Regions from separate parts of the Shewanella sp. 10N.286.52.A9 genome, predicted to be linked through region 1. Evidence: riboswitches for the same ligand, from Rfam matches in the RefSeq annotation. Region 1 holds a riboswitch; the other holds the start of a gene.

Region 1 (8,373 bases):
GCTCAGGTGTCGTTAACCGATAGACGAAGTCTTGTTTTTTACCACGCGTATGATGCTTAGCATAGGTTGTGGGTTGATACGTTTCTTGATAGACCATAACAGCATCTAAGCCTAATGCTACAAGCGCTTGATACTCTTCTGTTTTTAATGGCTGCACTTCAATAGCAACATAGCTAAAATGTTGCTTAACTATTGGTAAAACATGGCTAAAATAGTCAATTCCTACTTTGGTTTCGTGCTCACCTGACACCAATAAGATTGAATCAAAACCACGTTGTTTAATGATCGAAATTTCTGCTATTAACTCATCATCAGACAATGTTTTTCTTTTCAATTTATTACTCATTGAAAAGCCGCAATAATCACATTCGTTAGCACATAAATTAGATAGATATAGAGGTAAGTACATACCAATATTGGCACCAAAGCGTTGTCTTGTTATCTGATATGCTTGCTGCGCCATTTGCTCTAAATATGCAGATGCCGCTGGTGATAACAGTGCCATTAAGTGGTCGATATCACGCTGCGGGGCGGCAAGTGCACGCTCAACATCATTAGCTGTGCAGGAATATAACTGCATGGACAACTTATCGAGGTCTAATTGTTTAAAATAATCACTAAAACTCATCGTTTCATCCTGATAGAAAATCTACCGTCCATCAAATAACCTCTAAGGTTTATATAAACTTCTCAGTTTGATCAGCTCTCTAAAAACTGTGTCAATGGACTGGTATGTTCAGCATGTTTTGTCACACTACCAAGACCTGCAAGATAAGCCATACGCCCAGTGTTAACAGCATCTTTAAAACATGTCGCCATATGTTGAGGATTGGCACTACTCGCAATCGCTGTGTTAACTAACACAGCATCAGCTCCCATTTCCATTGCCCGACACGCTTGTGAAGGCGCACCTATCCCAGCATCGATGACGACTGGAATATTAGCTTGCTCTATGATGATTTCTAAAAATGGTTCTGTCGCTAAACCCTGATTGCTGCCTATTGGGCTGCCCAGTGGCATCACAGCAGCGCAGCCAACTTCTTCAAGTCGACGACATAACACTGGATCTGCGTGAACATATGGCAACACCGTAAAGCCTTTTTCACATAACACTGAGGCTGCAGCAAGCGTTTCTATGGCATCAGGCATCAGGTATTTAGGGTCTGGGTGAATTTCAAGTTTAACCCAATTAGTGCCGAGCATTTCTCTAGCTAACTCAGCAGCAAAAATGGCTTCTTTCGCTGTACGAGCGCCAGCGGTGTTAGGCAATAGTTTCACCCCCATTTCTTGTAAAGGCGTGAGTAAGTCATCAAAGTTCTTGCTGAGATCGATACGCTTCATGGCTAATGTGACCAGCTGCGATTGCGAAGTCGATAATGCAGCTAACATGGTTTCAGTATCAGAAAACTTGCCAGTTCCGGTAAATAACCGAGATTCAAATTGGTGATCGGCAATAGTTAACATGTCAGCCTCCTGCTACCGCTGAAAAAATATCTATTTTATCGCTATCTTGACACTCAATTTGAGCCCAACGACTTCTTGGTACTACTTGTTCATTCAGCACTAAGGCCACTGTTTTAGGATTAATTTCCTTTGACTCAATTAACTGCAACAAACTCGGCTTATGACCTACTTCTTCTTGTAAGCCATTAAATTTTATCGTAATCATATATTCCAGCCTTACCTAGCTCAGTTAGGTTAACTTGTATAACAAACGGGACATTCAGCATCTTGACTCAGCGTAACTTGACGCCATTGCAAACTGCGAGCATCAAAAAGATGTAACAGCCCTATTAATGATTGTTTCGCGTCATCGTCACCACTAAGCCATTGCAATCCCATCAGTGTTTGCATTGATGCGACACTAAGCACTGCTGCATTTAATACACCGAGTTCAGAACACTTTTGAGCCATTAAGGTATCTTCTGGGAACAGACATTGAAAACAGCCACTACGGATATTTGGCAGTGCTTTTGCTGACTTAGTTTGTGTTGAATTAGTTTGTATTGAATTAGCTTGTGTTGAACTTGCTAGTGACGTGTCATGAATAGATGCGGTTATTGATAAAGGCTCATAAGCCGGCGCAACACACAATAATTGCCCATGGTAACCACTAATAGCAGCACTAATTAAAGGTATTTGATACTTAACCGCGACTTTATTATTCAGCAATCTAGACTCGAAGTTATCAGTACAATCGAAAATAATATCGACACTTTGCAGTACATCAGCATCCTTTTCAGTGAAGCGTTTTTGGCGGGCTGTTATTGTGCAGTCTTCATAAGCTGAAGATAGTTTTTGCGCGGCAACGGTTACTTTAGCTTTACCAATATCCGAATCTGTAAATAACAGCTGCCGAGGTAAGTTAGAAAGTTCAACCTTGTCATCATCAAATAATATTAATTCAGCGATACCTGCAGCAGCGAGTTGTTGAGCCACAGCATGACCTAAGCCACCGAGTCCAATGACTACAGCCTTACTCATTTGCAGTGTTTGCTGTCCCAACTCGCCAAATTCAGGCAACAATATTTGCGCAGAAAAACGCATAAATTGCTGGTCACTCAGTCCATAAGTCTTACTCATCGCACACCTCTTCTAATTGAGGTCTACGAGTGACTATATCTATAGGGCTATCACTTGCACGATGAGGACTAAACTCTGGTGCTAACCATTGTTTGTGCAGCTTTAAATAGGCGCTAGCTGGCTCATTTGCGGTTGTAACGGCTCTCACTACAGCAGCACTGTCTACACCTGTGTGCTTAATTTGTGCGAGTACCGATTCATTGATCCCACCTATTGCTACGGTTGGACAAACATGTTTTAACAACTCAGCATAAATCGAAAGCTTTTCTAAACCTTGCGGTTTAGAAGGCATCACTTTGGTTGTGGTGGCAAAGATATGCCCCAGTGCGATATACGAAGGTTTTAATTGATTGGCCAATAAAATTTCGAACACACTGTGGCTAGAAAGACCTAATGCAATGCCTGCACTTTTAAGGGCTGGTAAATCAGCGAGAATCGCATCTTCTTGCCCTAAATGCACTCCGAATGCATTATGTTTTAGAGCCAGTTGCCAATGATCATTGATAAATACTTGCGCATTGTATTGTCTACCTAATGCAATAGCTTGCTTAATATCTCGCTCAAGCTGCTCGCTAGAAACAAGACTGTCGGCTTTGATTCGTAATTGTACGGTCGTGCAATTCGCTTGCAGTAATTGCGCTAGCATCGCTATGTCATCAACAACTGGATAAATGCCGATATCACGTTGCAAACGCACAAACTCATTAGCCTGTGCATCATGGTTTAACGCGCTATTGAGCAATAATGTATTATTGATATAATATGCAATCTTAGGATAATAACTAATATCACTTGGCCATCCTGTTTTTACTACAGGTCCTGCGCCTTTCCCATAACTAACACTATAGGTTAAGCCTTTTAAAACATATGCTTTTGCCATGACAATCGCATCATGCAAAACAAAACCTTTGGCCATAAAGGCAGCTATTGCACTTGAAAGCGTGCAACCAGTACCATGATTATTTGCTGTTAATACTCGTGGTGCGGTTAGCCAATATCGCTGAAATTGGTGTTCTTCACTGACACCTAAAACTGCCTCACAGACAAATAAATCAATGGCATTATCACCTTGCCAACCATGAGTATCACCACCTTTAGCCAACACATGACAATCTAGGTATTCACTTAACCAACATGACGCTTGATAAAAGCCATGCTGCGCATCAATATCAATATTCGATTGGGTTAGCTTTATAAGTTCATGGGCATTGGGGGTAATCAAATCCACTAGCCCTTTGAATGGCGTAAAATCTAACTCAGACTCACTATTGAGGCTGTCTCCAGAGCTTGCGACCATAACCGGATCTAAAATAATAGGGATAGTCTTAAAGGCCAATGAACGACATTTAAATGATTTTATCCAACGAGCTATTAATTCAAGCTGTTTTTGATTGGCAATTAAGCCAATTTTTATTGCTGATGGCGCTAAATCCTCGGCCAAAGCATTTAACTGGCCGAGTAACATTTCTTGAGAAACAGCGTCAACCTGCGCAACAGTCACGGAATTTTGCGCCGTCAATGCTGTGATAACACTGCAGCCAAAGCATGACAAATCATTAATTGTCGCTAAATCGGTTTGTATACCAGCGCCTCCACCACTATCAGAGCCAGCAATCGTCCACACGATAGGCTTGGCACTTAGTGGTTGTTGACGCTGTTGATGAAATTGGTCCATGAATCACCCCTCAACAGACTCAGATTCCAATTCCATTTCAAGCTTATCGCTCGTCTTATTGAGTGGTTGATAGATTTCTGAGCCTGTGGCTTTAAATTCAGCCGACTTTTGTGCCATTGCCGCTTCAATATGCTGAGGATCATTAACCTGAGAAGCACTAAATGCAGTTGCATCTACCACAGAAATGGTTTGAGAAACCACGTTATTACCTGCTTCACGTTCTTGTTTAGCAGCGTAATCTCGTACTTCTTGCGTGATTTTCATCGAGCAGAATTTAGGGCCACACATTGAGCAAAAGTGCGCGACTTTAGCGGATTCTTGTGGCAATGATTCATCGTGATACGCTCTTGCTGTATCAGGGTCTAAACCTAGGTTATATTGATCTTCCCAACGAAACTCAAAACGGGCTTTAGATAAGGCATTATCACGAATTTGTGCGCCAGGGTGCCCCTTGGCAACATCCGCTGCATGAGCCGCAATTTTATAAGCGATTAACCCTTGTTTAACGTCTTCTTTATTTGGCAGACCTAAATGCTCTTTAGGCGTGACATAACACAGCATTGCAACGCCATACCAGGCCATTTGCGCAGCACCAATACCTGACGTAAAGTGATCATATCCGGGAGCTATATCTGTAGTTTGAGGGCCTAAAGTATAAAACGGCGCTTCGTCACAGTGAGCCAATTGTTTTTCCATATTCACTTTGATGAGCTGCATTGGTACATGCCCAGGACCTTCGATAATGGTTTGAACATCATACTCCCATGCCACTTTAACCAATTCGCCTAACGTTTCTAATTCTGCAAATTGCGCTTCATCATTGGCATCAGCAATACTGCCTGGGCGCATGCCATCACCTAGTGACAGTGACACGTCATATGCGGCACAAATCTCACAAATTTCTCTAAAATGCTCGTATAAAAAACTTTCTTTATGATGGCTTAAACACCACTTCGCCATGATCGAACCACCACGAGAAACAATGCCAGTAAGTCGTTTTGCAGTCATTGGCACATAGCGAAGCAATACCCCAGCATGAATCGTAAAGTAATCAACCCCTTGCTCAGCTTGCTCAATCAAAGTATCTCTAAACACTTCCCATGTTAAATCTTCAGCAACGCCATTAACTTTTTCAAGCGCTTGATAAATGGGTACAGTTCCAATCGGCACAGGCGAATTACGGATGATCCATTCACGGGTTTCATGAATATAACGACCAGTGGATAAATCCATCACCGTATCGGCGCCCCATCGAGTTGACCAGACAAGTTTTTCTACTTCTTCTTCAATAGACGAGGTCACCGCTGAGTTGCCAATATTAGCATTCACTTTAACCAAAAAATTTCGGCCAATGATCATTGGCTCAGCTTCAGGGTGATTGATGTTAAGCGGGATAATTGCTCTACCACGAGCCACTTCTGAACGAACAAATTCAGCAGTTATTGGCTGACCTATACTTGCCCCAAAGGCTTCTCCTTGAGCTTTTTGAGTTAAGATCTTATAGGTAACCTGCTCCCGAGCCATGTTTTCACGAATCGCGATGTATTCCATTTCAGGAGTAATAATCCCCTGTCGAGCATAATGCATCTGTGTAACACACTTGCCCGTTTTGGCGCGTTTAGGAGACACTAAAGCCTCGAAACGTAAATGATCTAACCCATCGTCAGCTAATCTTTGCTGAGTAAAATTAGAACTAACCCCTTTAAGCTGCTCAGTATCTTCACGCTCTTCAATCCATGCTTGTCTAAATTTGTTTAAACCTAGACGGACATTAATTTTGGCTTCAGGATCTGAATAAGCCCCCGCGCAATCATAAACTTTTATTGGTGGGTTTGACTCTGTAACCGGATTCTCGTCATTGCCACCAATAATGGTGTCCGTTTGATGAATTTGGCGCATGCCGACTCGCAAATCATCTCGAGAGCCTGTCAGATAAATTTTTTCAGAGTTAGGATGTTGTAGTGGTTTTAGCGTATCAATAAACGCTTGGGCTTGTTCACGGGTTTGACGACGATTTGACATTAGCAACCTCAAAATTAATTAAATAGAGTTGCTTGTCTGGAGAATGATGTTGATGACGAGCGAGTTATAAAAACTCTGTAATTTGCTGATGAAGTTTACTCAAAAATGCTCCTTGAGCGTAAACTTTCTATGCTTTTACATTAGAAATAATTTGCTAGAAACAAAGCATAAACGGCTTTATTTTGAAGCGAATCATTTACACGCTAAGCAAAAAAACGAGCAAATTAACTGCTTGTTTCCTTCGCAGGTTTTAACCTGATCAGGTTCAACGGATCCCGAATAAACGGTCTCAGCCATAAGGCACTCCGACAAGATGTCAGCAGTATACTCAGCTTAAATAACAAATTACAAGTGAATTTATATAAAGTTAATTTGCCTTATGTTCGAAAATTACGTTAATACAAAACCCTGAAACTATTGAATATATTTCAAATTAACTTATTTAAATATAAGTTGAATGAATATTAATGACAGCAAATAACTTAAATAAATCTCCAACAAACGAATAAATCATTTAGGGAAGTCGAATTTTAGCTAACCTTTTCTCAATTGACTTTGAAATGGCTTTCTTCATTTTGGCACTATCACAGGGCTCTGCATAACCTAACCCTTCAGCATGAGGATTTATTTGCGTAGGCAGTTTAACAACACGATAGCAGGTATCACCTTGACGCATAATTCGATTCGGATCTAAACGGTGATCAAATGTTGTTGCTTGACGAGTATCTTCAATAATAATGAGTTCAATATCTTCCATCTCCGGTGTCATTTCACTCACACTTGCACCACTTTTTGATGTTGCATTGCGTGCTTGATTACCGATTAATAAATCCAGCGATTGCTGATTCAAGTTTTTTAACATGTCATGGCTCGCTTGATTAATAATGGCGAGCTTGTCATTACTACCAATACCTATTGCCCCTGATTCGGACGAAAACAAATCACTGTCAAAAAGATGATTATCGCTATTCACTTGCTCAATATCTTGCAAGTACATACTTTCAACGTTATTCCAATTAAACGCTTGTTCTGACTCAAATTGTTGTAACAGTGAAGGTTTCGCTTTAACGGTATCACTTAATTTAACCACCGCTTTGAGTTCAGAGTCCTGTTGTGATTGAATCTGTTGCATTGTCACTTCAACAACAGGTGCTTTTTCTGGTTCAGGCGCCATTGTTCTTTCTTGACTGGCAGTTGCAGCATTCTCATCTAGCTCAGGTGCTGATTTTTGCAAATCATTTTCTTTTATCGATGCTTCTTCAGCTTTATGTTCTCGCTGCTTATCTGATGCCTCATCAATCGCTGGTAGTTCTGTGGCAACATCTTGAGTATTTTGTTTTGGCGTTTCATCTTCTTGCTGCAAAGATGCCTGTATTGCGGCTAGCTGCTCTGCCGTCATAAAGTAGGCGTTAATTTCTTTTTTACTTGGAGTTTCTGCCACATTTTCCTGTGACTCAACAACCTCGACAAATGCATCAACCGTTTTGTCTGCGACTTGCATTAATAACCAAAAACCTACTATGTGAACGGCTGAAATTCCAATGATCATCAGAGCCATTTTCCAATGATTTATTGGATTAACAGCTTTATTATGACGTTCATGTTGAGATGAAATAACAGGGGGTAATACAGGGGTGACAATCGCGTTCTCATCTTGAGCAAGAGTCAAAGACGACTTAATAGGGTCAGCTTTATTCGAGATAACTGCCAATTCATATTGATTAAACTCAATTGGCACAACCTCTTCACTACGAGACTCTACTTTAAAAGCTTTATCAACATGTGCTTTAGATTCAACAGAGTTGTCTCGAGGTTGTTTCATTAGCGCTTCCTATCGCATTATGATGGTTAACATTTAGCAGGTCACTTACTCTATATACTGGCAGCATGAATACGGCTTAATGAAATATTAGCCCTATGAATTCAATCATAAAATAACCTATATAAATCATTTAACATACTCAGTTAACCTCAGATACTAAAGATTAAATTTAGTTCAATTCTTATCCGAATTTCCGACTATTTCTACTTATAATTATCTAAGCTACTGAAAATAAACACCATAAATAAGCTTACACGTGTAAGCCAAAATG
Region 2 (8,373 bases), on a different contig from region 1:
TAGTTTCACGTTCGCGGTTACTTGTTGATTTACTTGATTGTCGTTGGCCACAAGAGTTCTTGGTCAAACTAGCGAAAGCAACCCCTGCGACGATGAGCTCGCAGCTGTCTGAACAGCAAATCTCTCTTGTGGTTTTTGATTTAGCCACCATCGATTTACAACAAGCTTATCAATTACAAAGGCTCATTGAGAGAGAGCACTATGTTGTCAAAACTGTATTTATCAATTTTCCTAAACAGGTTGACGCTAAATTTTTAATTCATCCAGCAACCACTTCTGGCGCATTTTATACCGATGCAGATTTAGCTGAAATTAGTAGCGGCTTTAATGAAATTCTCAAAGGAAGAAGTGTTATTCCAAATGATTTACATAAATCATTAATGGGCTTTGAGAATGAAGATGAAAGCGAACACCTTACCATTCGAGAAAGAGAAGTATTACAAGCTTTATTGACCGGTAGCACTAATCTTGATATCGCAAACCAATTATTTGTGAGTGAATCAACGATTAAAACTCATTTATACCGCGCATTTCGCAAAATTGGGGTATCTAGCCGTGGCCAAGCCATTGCGTGGGCCCAAACTCATATGCATGAGGTGAGAGTGTGAAGATAACGCTTCCGATTCTATTGTGTTTAGCTTGTGCGTTTGTGTTTACTGCAAACCAGGTAAGTGCGGCTGAAGATAAGAAATTGGAAGCGATATCTGAAACCTCAGGGTTAACTAACCCTGAGATTAAACCCGCTTCTGATGAAGTTGTCCCTGAATCTAAAGCGTCTGTTGCGCAAGAAAACTCTTTAAAAAAATCAAACACCGAAACAGTCGTTGTCAGTGATGCCAAACCTAAACGTGAATCGGACTTGATTGAGGGCTTGATCCTTAATAGAGCGATGACACGAATAGGGCATCAGTTTTATCGTGAATTTGTGAGTGCTTATCGGGATATTGGCGGTGCGACTAAGCATTCGGGAATTACGGTTATAGAGCAAGCTACCGCGCGTAGTGGTAGTAAAATTTTAATCCAACAAAATCGAAAAACAATCTTTGTCACTTTTGTTTCGCCTATTAGTCGAAATTTGGAACAACAAGTTAATTATGCCGCTAAAAGAGTGAATACCGCGGTAATAAAACAAAATGAACAAGCAGTGTTAGGGGCTCTTTTAGATCCTGACCTTGCTCCTGACGAATTCTAAGCAGGGAACGCCAAAATGAAAAAAATATTATTTAGCTCAATTTTATTATTATTTTCAGTTGAGTGTTTAGCAACTCAATTGATATATCAGCCTGTTAACCCCGCTTTTGGTGGTAGTTATTTAAATGGCTCATACTTATTAGCAAATGCAGCAGCGCAAAATGACCATCAAAGTAGCTCTGGTTCAGGATATACGCCGCCCACGGCATTAGAGCGTTTAGCCAGTTCTTTAGAGTCTCGGTTAATGTCACAGTTATTTAATGACGCCGCAAATGGTGGCGAAGGCTACTTGTTAACAGATGACTTTGAAATAAACGTTGTGAATGAAGATGGCGCATTGATTGTTCACATCACGGATATTTTAACAGGCGAAACAACCATCATTGAAGTCGGCGGTATCGTTGATACTGGTACCGGAGGCTAATATGAACAAGATTATTATATCGGCTCTTGTGGTTATGCTATCAGCTTGTTCATCAGTGGATGAAGAGTTCGAGAATATTGATGCAACAACCAGTTTAATGCCGAAAAGTGAAACTTATTACGATTTAATTAGCTTACCTTTTCCACAAGGTGCGATGGTTGCGGCAGTTTATGATTTTCGTGATCAAACTGGGCAATATAAGCCGATTCCGTCCAGTAACTTTTCGACTGCAGTACCGCAATCGGGGACCGCTTTTCTAGCTCAATCTCTTAATGATTCTTCGTGGTTTATTCCAGTTGAACGTGAAGGGCTACAAAACCTGTTAACAGAGCGAAAAATTGTTAGAGCAGGACTCAAAGGCGATGCAAGCAAGTTACCTCAACTGAATAGTGCACAAGTTTTAATGGAAGGCGGTATTGTGGCTTATGATACCAATATTAAAACAGGTGGTGCAGGTGCGCGCTACTTGGGTATCGGAGCATCAGGCCAATATCGTGTTGATAGCATTACCGTTAACCTAAGAGCAGTTGATATTCGAACGGGTAGATTATTAAGCAGTGTGACTACAACTAAATCGGTTATTTCAAAAGAAATCACCGCAGGGGTTTTTAAATTTATCGATGCGCAAGAATTGCTGGAAGCAGAAGCGGGTTACACGTCTAACGAACCTGTCAGTTTATGTGTAGCATCAGCAATCGAAAGTGCAGTAGTACATTTAATTGCAGATGGTATCTGGAAAGGCGCATGGAGTTTAGGTGATTCTGCAACAGGTATGCAAAATGAAACCTTACAAAAATATTGGTTAGAAGCGCATAGTGAAGCCCGAGTAAGCGAAAGAATTAAACGTGGTTAAACCCCGTACTTTTTAATCGTTAAGCTAACACTAAAAAGGTGCCATACGGCACCTTTTTTATTGAACTAGCGAAGGTTTATAGCCATATTTTGAGTTTTTTCTCATCATTGATAGATAAACTAATCGTATCTTTTATAGCAAGTTTAATTGGCATTTTGCCTTGCATTAACTCATCTCGTCTAAACCAATGTAGTGCTAACTCTGTGTCCAATTCTTTAGATTGTAATTGCTGTTCAAATTGGCTATCAACCTGTAAGTCATTGGCTGCAATGAGTAAGTCACCAGCACTTAAGCCTGCTTGATGCGCTGGGCTGTCGTTGGTAACGGTCAGTACTTTGAGACCGAATGCCTCTGCTTTGGTTTTAGCACCAAATGCAATATTAAGCCCTTTAGTTTCACCGCCACCTAAATCAGTAGCCCCGGCACTGGTACGCAAGGTCATGGTGATACCAACTTTATTCAATAAAGGTTCAAGTGGAATATCTTGGGTATTATTTAAATAAACAAATAAATCATCACAGTTACGGTTTAGTAGCTTCTCAATAATACGCTGATGTGTATCACCCTGAGTGCCAATGCCTTTAGCTCCATAGTCATGCCAAAGCGCCAACATGACATCGTTTAAACTGTGTTTTCCCTTGGTTTCAATGCGAATAGTTAAATCAAGGTATAAAGCGAATAAAGCTCCTTTTGTGTAGTAACTAACAATGGCATTGTTGGCATTTTCATCTTGTTTATAAAACTTGGTCCATGCATTAAAGCTTGAGGATGACAGTGTTTGTTTAAAGCGACCTTGCGAACGGTAAACCCGTGTCATAATTTCACTTAACATAGTTAGATATTGGTTCTGGCTGACACAACCACTGCGATAAGTTAATAGATCATCGAAATATGAGGTAATCCCCTCATAAGCCCATAATTGCTCAGTATAAGCCTCTTTAGATAAATCAAATGGGGTAAACTCAGCAGGCTTTATACGTTTTACGTTCCAACTATGAAAATACTCATGACTGCATAACGATAGATAAACGCGATAATCTTTGTTGACCTCATGGGTCATGTTTGTTGGCAAATCTTTTCTTGAGCACATTAATGCGGTGCTTGCACGATGTTCTAATCCACCAAAGCCATTACCTAAAACAGTCGTTAAAAATACGTAGTGATCAAAAGGAGCTTGACCACCAAATAAGTTGATTTGATATTCGCATATGGCTTTTAAATCCTGGCATAAACGCGGTAATGAAGCATCATGTTTACCACTTAACACAACATCATGGGTCACACCGCAGGCTTCGAAACTGGCTATTGCAAGTGGGCCCATTTCTACTGGATGGTCGATAAAATCATCATAATTATCTGCGTAAAACTCACCGAAACCGTATTGTTCACCAGCGGTTCTTTTCATGCTGGTGGCAAGTTTCCAGTCTTTAAGTTCATCCAGGGCTGGTTTGGCTATCGTTAGTGTGTGCTTGGTATGCTCTAAGCCTTTGACACTTAAGAACACGCTACTGCCATTAAAAAAACCATGGGTTGTGTCTAAATGGGCAGAGCGCACAGATAAATCCCAAGCATAAACCTGATATGAAATTTTAATAAATGACTGACTGTTTTTACATTGCCAAGTTTGCTTATCGAGTTGTTCGATTTCAATTGGCGTGTTTTGCTCATCCACTGCGGTTATTTCAATTAAATTTCTGGCAAAATCACGGATCATATAACTGCCTGGAAGCCAAGAAGGTAAAGACAATATCTGTTGTGATTTTGCATCTTGAATAGTTTGAGTGACTTCAAACAAATGTGCTTTAGGATCGATAGCAATGATGTGATAATGCATGAGCAATTTCCAAGTAAGTAGGTGTTGCTGAAAAGAAATAAGAACGAGAAGAAACCCAATGCTGCCAAATTCATTACTAATGTGCAAATCCATCTGTACATGAATAGTAACAACTGTTTATGCTTTTGACTGGAGTGACAAACACTGCAGTTGATACTATAAGATAATCTAGCCAAGCATTGCGATTACCCGCGTTAACTAACACATAATAAAAGGATGATGACACATGGCCGAAGAAACCATTTTTAGTAAGATTATTCGTCGTGAAATCCCAGCGGATATTTTATTCCAAGACGAGTTGGTCACTGCATTTCGTGATATTTCCCCTCAAGCGCCAACGCATATTTTAATCATTCCAAATCACTTAATTCCGACAGCTAATGACATTAAAGCGTCAGATGAGCTTGCGCTCGGACGTATGATGACTGTTGCTGCCAAACTAGCTGCAGAAGCTGGTATCGCCGAAGACGGGTATCGGTTAATTATGAATTGTAATAAGCATGGTGGCCAAGAGGTCTACCATATTCATATGCATTTGGTGGGCGGTAAGCCACTTGGCCCAATGTTAAGCCGTAAAGACTAAGTAGCCATTAATGAAAATAAACAGTGAGTTTTTCCCGTTAACTGAAGTGGCCACGCGTTTTGTTGGCCAGTTAGCACATTGTCGTCGTTTACAAATCTCGGTACTTGAGGCCAGTGAGCACCATGTACTGTTAGAGTTGCCATATAGTCAGGACATTATTGGTGATCCTGATACTGGTGTTATTCATGGTGGTGTCGTCACTACGTTAATTGATACTGCGTCTGGTACGGCAGTGGTCAGTGCGATTTTAGAAAAATATCAATCATTAGAAATATCACCCACGTTAGATTTACGGGTTGATTATATGAAACCTGCAGAGCCAGATAAGCCTATTTTCGCTTTTGCAGAGTGCTATCGTTTATCCTCTAATGTTGCTTTTACTCGTGCAATTGCTTATCAAGACAGTATTGATGATCCCATTGCTCATGCTGTTGGTTCCTTTATGCGTATTAGCCCTGAAATGGTGGGGGAAGAGTTTCGTCAGGCATTAATGGGTGAATCAGATATCAAGGTCAATGAGTTAGCGACTGAGAATGGGACTACACTTACTAAAGAAGCAACTACTCAGGCAAGTCTTACTGATATTGTGGCGGCAGAAATTAATGTCCATGATATTGTAAAACGAGCAATAGACTTAAACGACTACAGTTATTTACTGGCGAAAGTGCCTTATACACAATTCATCGGCATGAGTGTTAATCGCTTTGGTGATGAAATGGTGTTTAAATTACCCGCTAAAGACGACAATATCGGTAATCCTATTTTACCTGCCATTCATGGTGGCGTGATTGCTGGCTTTATGGAAATGTCTGCCATCGTGCAACTAATGGTGTTTATGCAAGCTAAAAAAGTGCCAAAAATAATCGATTTTTCAATTGATTATTTACGAGCAGGTTTGCATCAAGATACGTTTGCAGAGTGTAAAATTACTCGCCAAGGTCGCAGAGTTGCAAATGTGAGTATTAATTGTTGGCAAACAAACAGAAAACAGCTTGTTGCGACAGCAAGAGCGCACTTCTTGTTAGATCAATAATAAGATGACTGAAGCGCTTTAATACCTATGGGATTCAAATTCACAGTGTTAAAAGGATAAATGATGAAGATTTCAATCGTAATAGTAACCTTATTTTTGTTGATGACTGGTTGTGCAAATCACACCGCTGGATTATCAGCAGGATCTAATGGTGTTGTTCGAGTCGACAATAATTCATTTTCCCGAGAAGTTGGTATTGAGCAAGTCAGAGTCCGCACTCAAGCTGATTTACTGCAAGGCTCCGCACTGATTTTAAGTAAAGTTTCTACTGATTTAAGACTGCAGTATAAATTTACTTGGTACGATGCAAACGACTTTACTATTGAAGATGAAGGCGTGAGTTGGAAATCATTAAAACTACACGGTAAGCAGCAAATGCAGGTGAGTGCGTTAGCGCCAAATGCCAATGCTACTCGGTTTGAAGTGTATGTAAGAAAAGCGTTTTCAAATTAATCCTAACGTCACTTGTTTAGAGCGTTACGTGCATCATACTGTGCATAATTGGTGATGATTTAGTGATTCATTAGCCGTTGGTTTTCTTCTCACTGAGTCCAATTTGGCCGCTAAATAAACTCATTATAAAACACCCAATAATCGGGTGTTTTTTTATGGCTTAAATACCACAATTTATGACATGCCTTCGTGCTAGTATCACGCATTTTGTGCTCTTATTAATCATTCAATTGTTTCTGAAGCCAGCTTGTATTGATTTAGTTAATGAAAAGTGTTCACTAATAGTGTCGCACTTTAGTTGAATCGTTTATAATCCGCCTCGCCAAGGGGTGTTTGCGTTTTTTTTTCGTAAACTGAGATGTCTTATGACAAACCCTTAGAACCTGATCCGGCTAATACCGGCGTAGGAATGGGCTGCATGCTTTACTTGCTATTTTTGTCATGGATGCACAAACTAATTCACTATGCTTGCCGGATCTCAAAATGAATATTTGAGGTCCTATGTCTTTATTTAAATCAAAATCGCCTTTGGCGGTTGCCATTCTCGCCGCTTTATCTACTTCAGCTGTCGCTCAAACTGAAAATATTGAACGTGTTGCACCTAATGCCGAAAAAATGGAAGTGATTGTTGTTAACGCTGACTTTAGTGGTGTTGAACTTGAAAAAGTTCCATCGAGTGTCACTGTCATTGATAGCCAACAATTACAAGATGAAGGTGCTCAACATTTCGAAGACGTATTAAATTCAATCGCCAATTTTAACTGGTCTGGTGGCAGCTCGCGTCCTAAATATTTTCAAATTCGTGGTGTCGGTGAGCAAGAAGAATATCAAGGTGCCCCTAATTCATCGGTTGGTTTTATTGTTGATGATATCGATCTCTCGGGTATCGGCATGGTTTCTAGCATGTACGATATGCAACAAGTTGAAGTCCTTCGTGGACCTCAAGGTACCCAATACGGTGCTAATGCATTAGCGGGTTTAATATATTTAAAAAGTAACGATCCGACGGATGTGTTTGAGCATGGCGCCCAAATGTCACTTGGTGATGACGACTTACAAACATTTTCTGGTTTTAGCTCTGGCCCACTGAGCGATTCAGGCAAATTATTATATCGCGTATCGCTTGAGCAGCACTCACAAAATGGCTACCGCGATAATACATATCTTGAGCGCGAAGATACCAATGCCCGTGATGAGTTTACCGCTCGTGCAAAATTACGCTGGTATGCTGCTGAAAATGTCCAATTAGACTTAACTTTACTGCATGCAAATTTTGACAATGGCTATGATGCATGGACATTAGACAATAATGGTTTTGAAACCATTACTGACAAGCCTGGTGTAGACAGCCAAAAAACCACAGGTGTAGGCTTTAAAGCTATTTTCTCTCAATTCGATACATTTGAATTAACCTCATTGACCTCATACGCACAAACAGACCATCATCATAATTACGATGGTGACTGGGCTAACCCTGATTACTGGGCATCAAAAGAATGTCCAGCTTATGACGAGAATTGGGCTGTAATTGGTACTGAACCATGTGTTTATGATTACACTTGGGACAAACAAGGCGATCGTAAAACCATTTCTCAAGAATTCCGCATTAGCTCAAATGATGCAGGTCGAATCTTTAATGATTCTACAGACTGGTTAGTGGGTTTATATGGCATGAACCTTCAAGAAGATAATGACTTATATTCTGAATACAATGGCTGGCCAGATGAAGTGTTAGTGTCAGAGTATGAAGCAACTAACTATGCCATTTTTGGACAAACCGACACTCAGTTTGGTGACGGTTATGTATTTTCTGCAGGTCTTCGTTTAGAACGCAGAGAAAGCGAATACAGTGACAGTAACGGCGATGAGTTTAGCCCAAGTGAGAACATGTGGGGCGGACATTTAGCCATTTCTAAAGTGTTAACTGATGATCATAACGCTTACTTTAGAATTGCTCGAGGTTACAAAGCGGGTGGCTTTAACATGACATTGCCACCTGAAT

The links. Region 1 has a riboswitch for thiamine pyrophosphate ahead of thiC (phosphomethylpyrimidine synthase ThiC). Riboswitches for the same ligand answer to the same signal wherever they lie in the genome.
Region 2: it holds a riboswitch for thiamine pyrophosphate, as region 1 does, so the genes downstream of both, AB4128_RS19805 (TonB-dependent receptor) here and thiC (phosphomethylpyrimidine synthase ThiC) in region 1, are expected to answer to the same signal.

Annotation. Positions count from the first base shown of each region.
Region 1 covers NZ_JBFRJQ010000033.1:17,721-26,093, reverse strand. The annotation lists gene thiH (2-iminoacetate synthase ThiH) at 1-628, opposite strand, end outside; gene AB4128_RS19425 (thiazole synthase) at 700-1,464, opposite strand; gene thiS (sulfur carrier protein ThiS) at 1,466-1,669, opposite strand; gene AB4128_RS19415 (ThiF family adenylyltransferase) at 1,699-2,583, opposite strand; gene thiD (bifunctional hydroxymethylpyrimidine kinase/phosphomethylpyrimidine kinase) at 2,576-4,258, opposite strand; gene thiC (phosphomethylpyrimidine synthase ThiC) at 4,262-6,280, opposite strand; TPP riboswitch at 6,500-6,598, opposite strand; gene AB4128_RS19400 (hypothetical protein) at 6,795-8,102, opposite strand.
Region 2 covers NZ_JBFRJQ010000035.1:32,438-40,810, reverse strand. The annotation lists gene AB4128_RS19845 (LuxR C-terminal-related transcriptional regulator) at 1-608, shown strand, start outside; gene AB4128_RS19840 (curli production assembly/transport protein CsgE) at 605-1,192, shown strand; gene AB4128_RS19835 (curli assembly protein CsgF) at 1,208-1,615, shown strand; gene AB4128_RS19830 (CsgG/HfaB family protein) at 1,617-2,468, shown strand; gene AB4128_RS19825 (M61 family metallopeptidase) at 2,545-4,302, opposite strand; gene hinT (purine nucleoside phosphoramidase) at 4,529-4,885, shown strand; gene AB4128_RS19815 (PaaI family thioesterase) at 4,896-5,918, shown strand; gene AB4128_RS19810 (YcfL family protein) at 5,979-6,371, shown strand; TPP riboswitch at 6,687-6,798, shown strand; gene AB4128_RS19805 (TonB-dependent receptor) at 6,873-8,373, shown strand, end outside.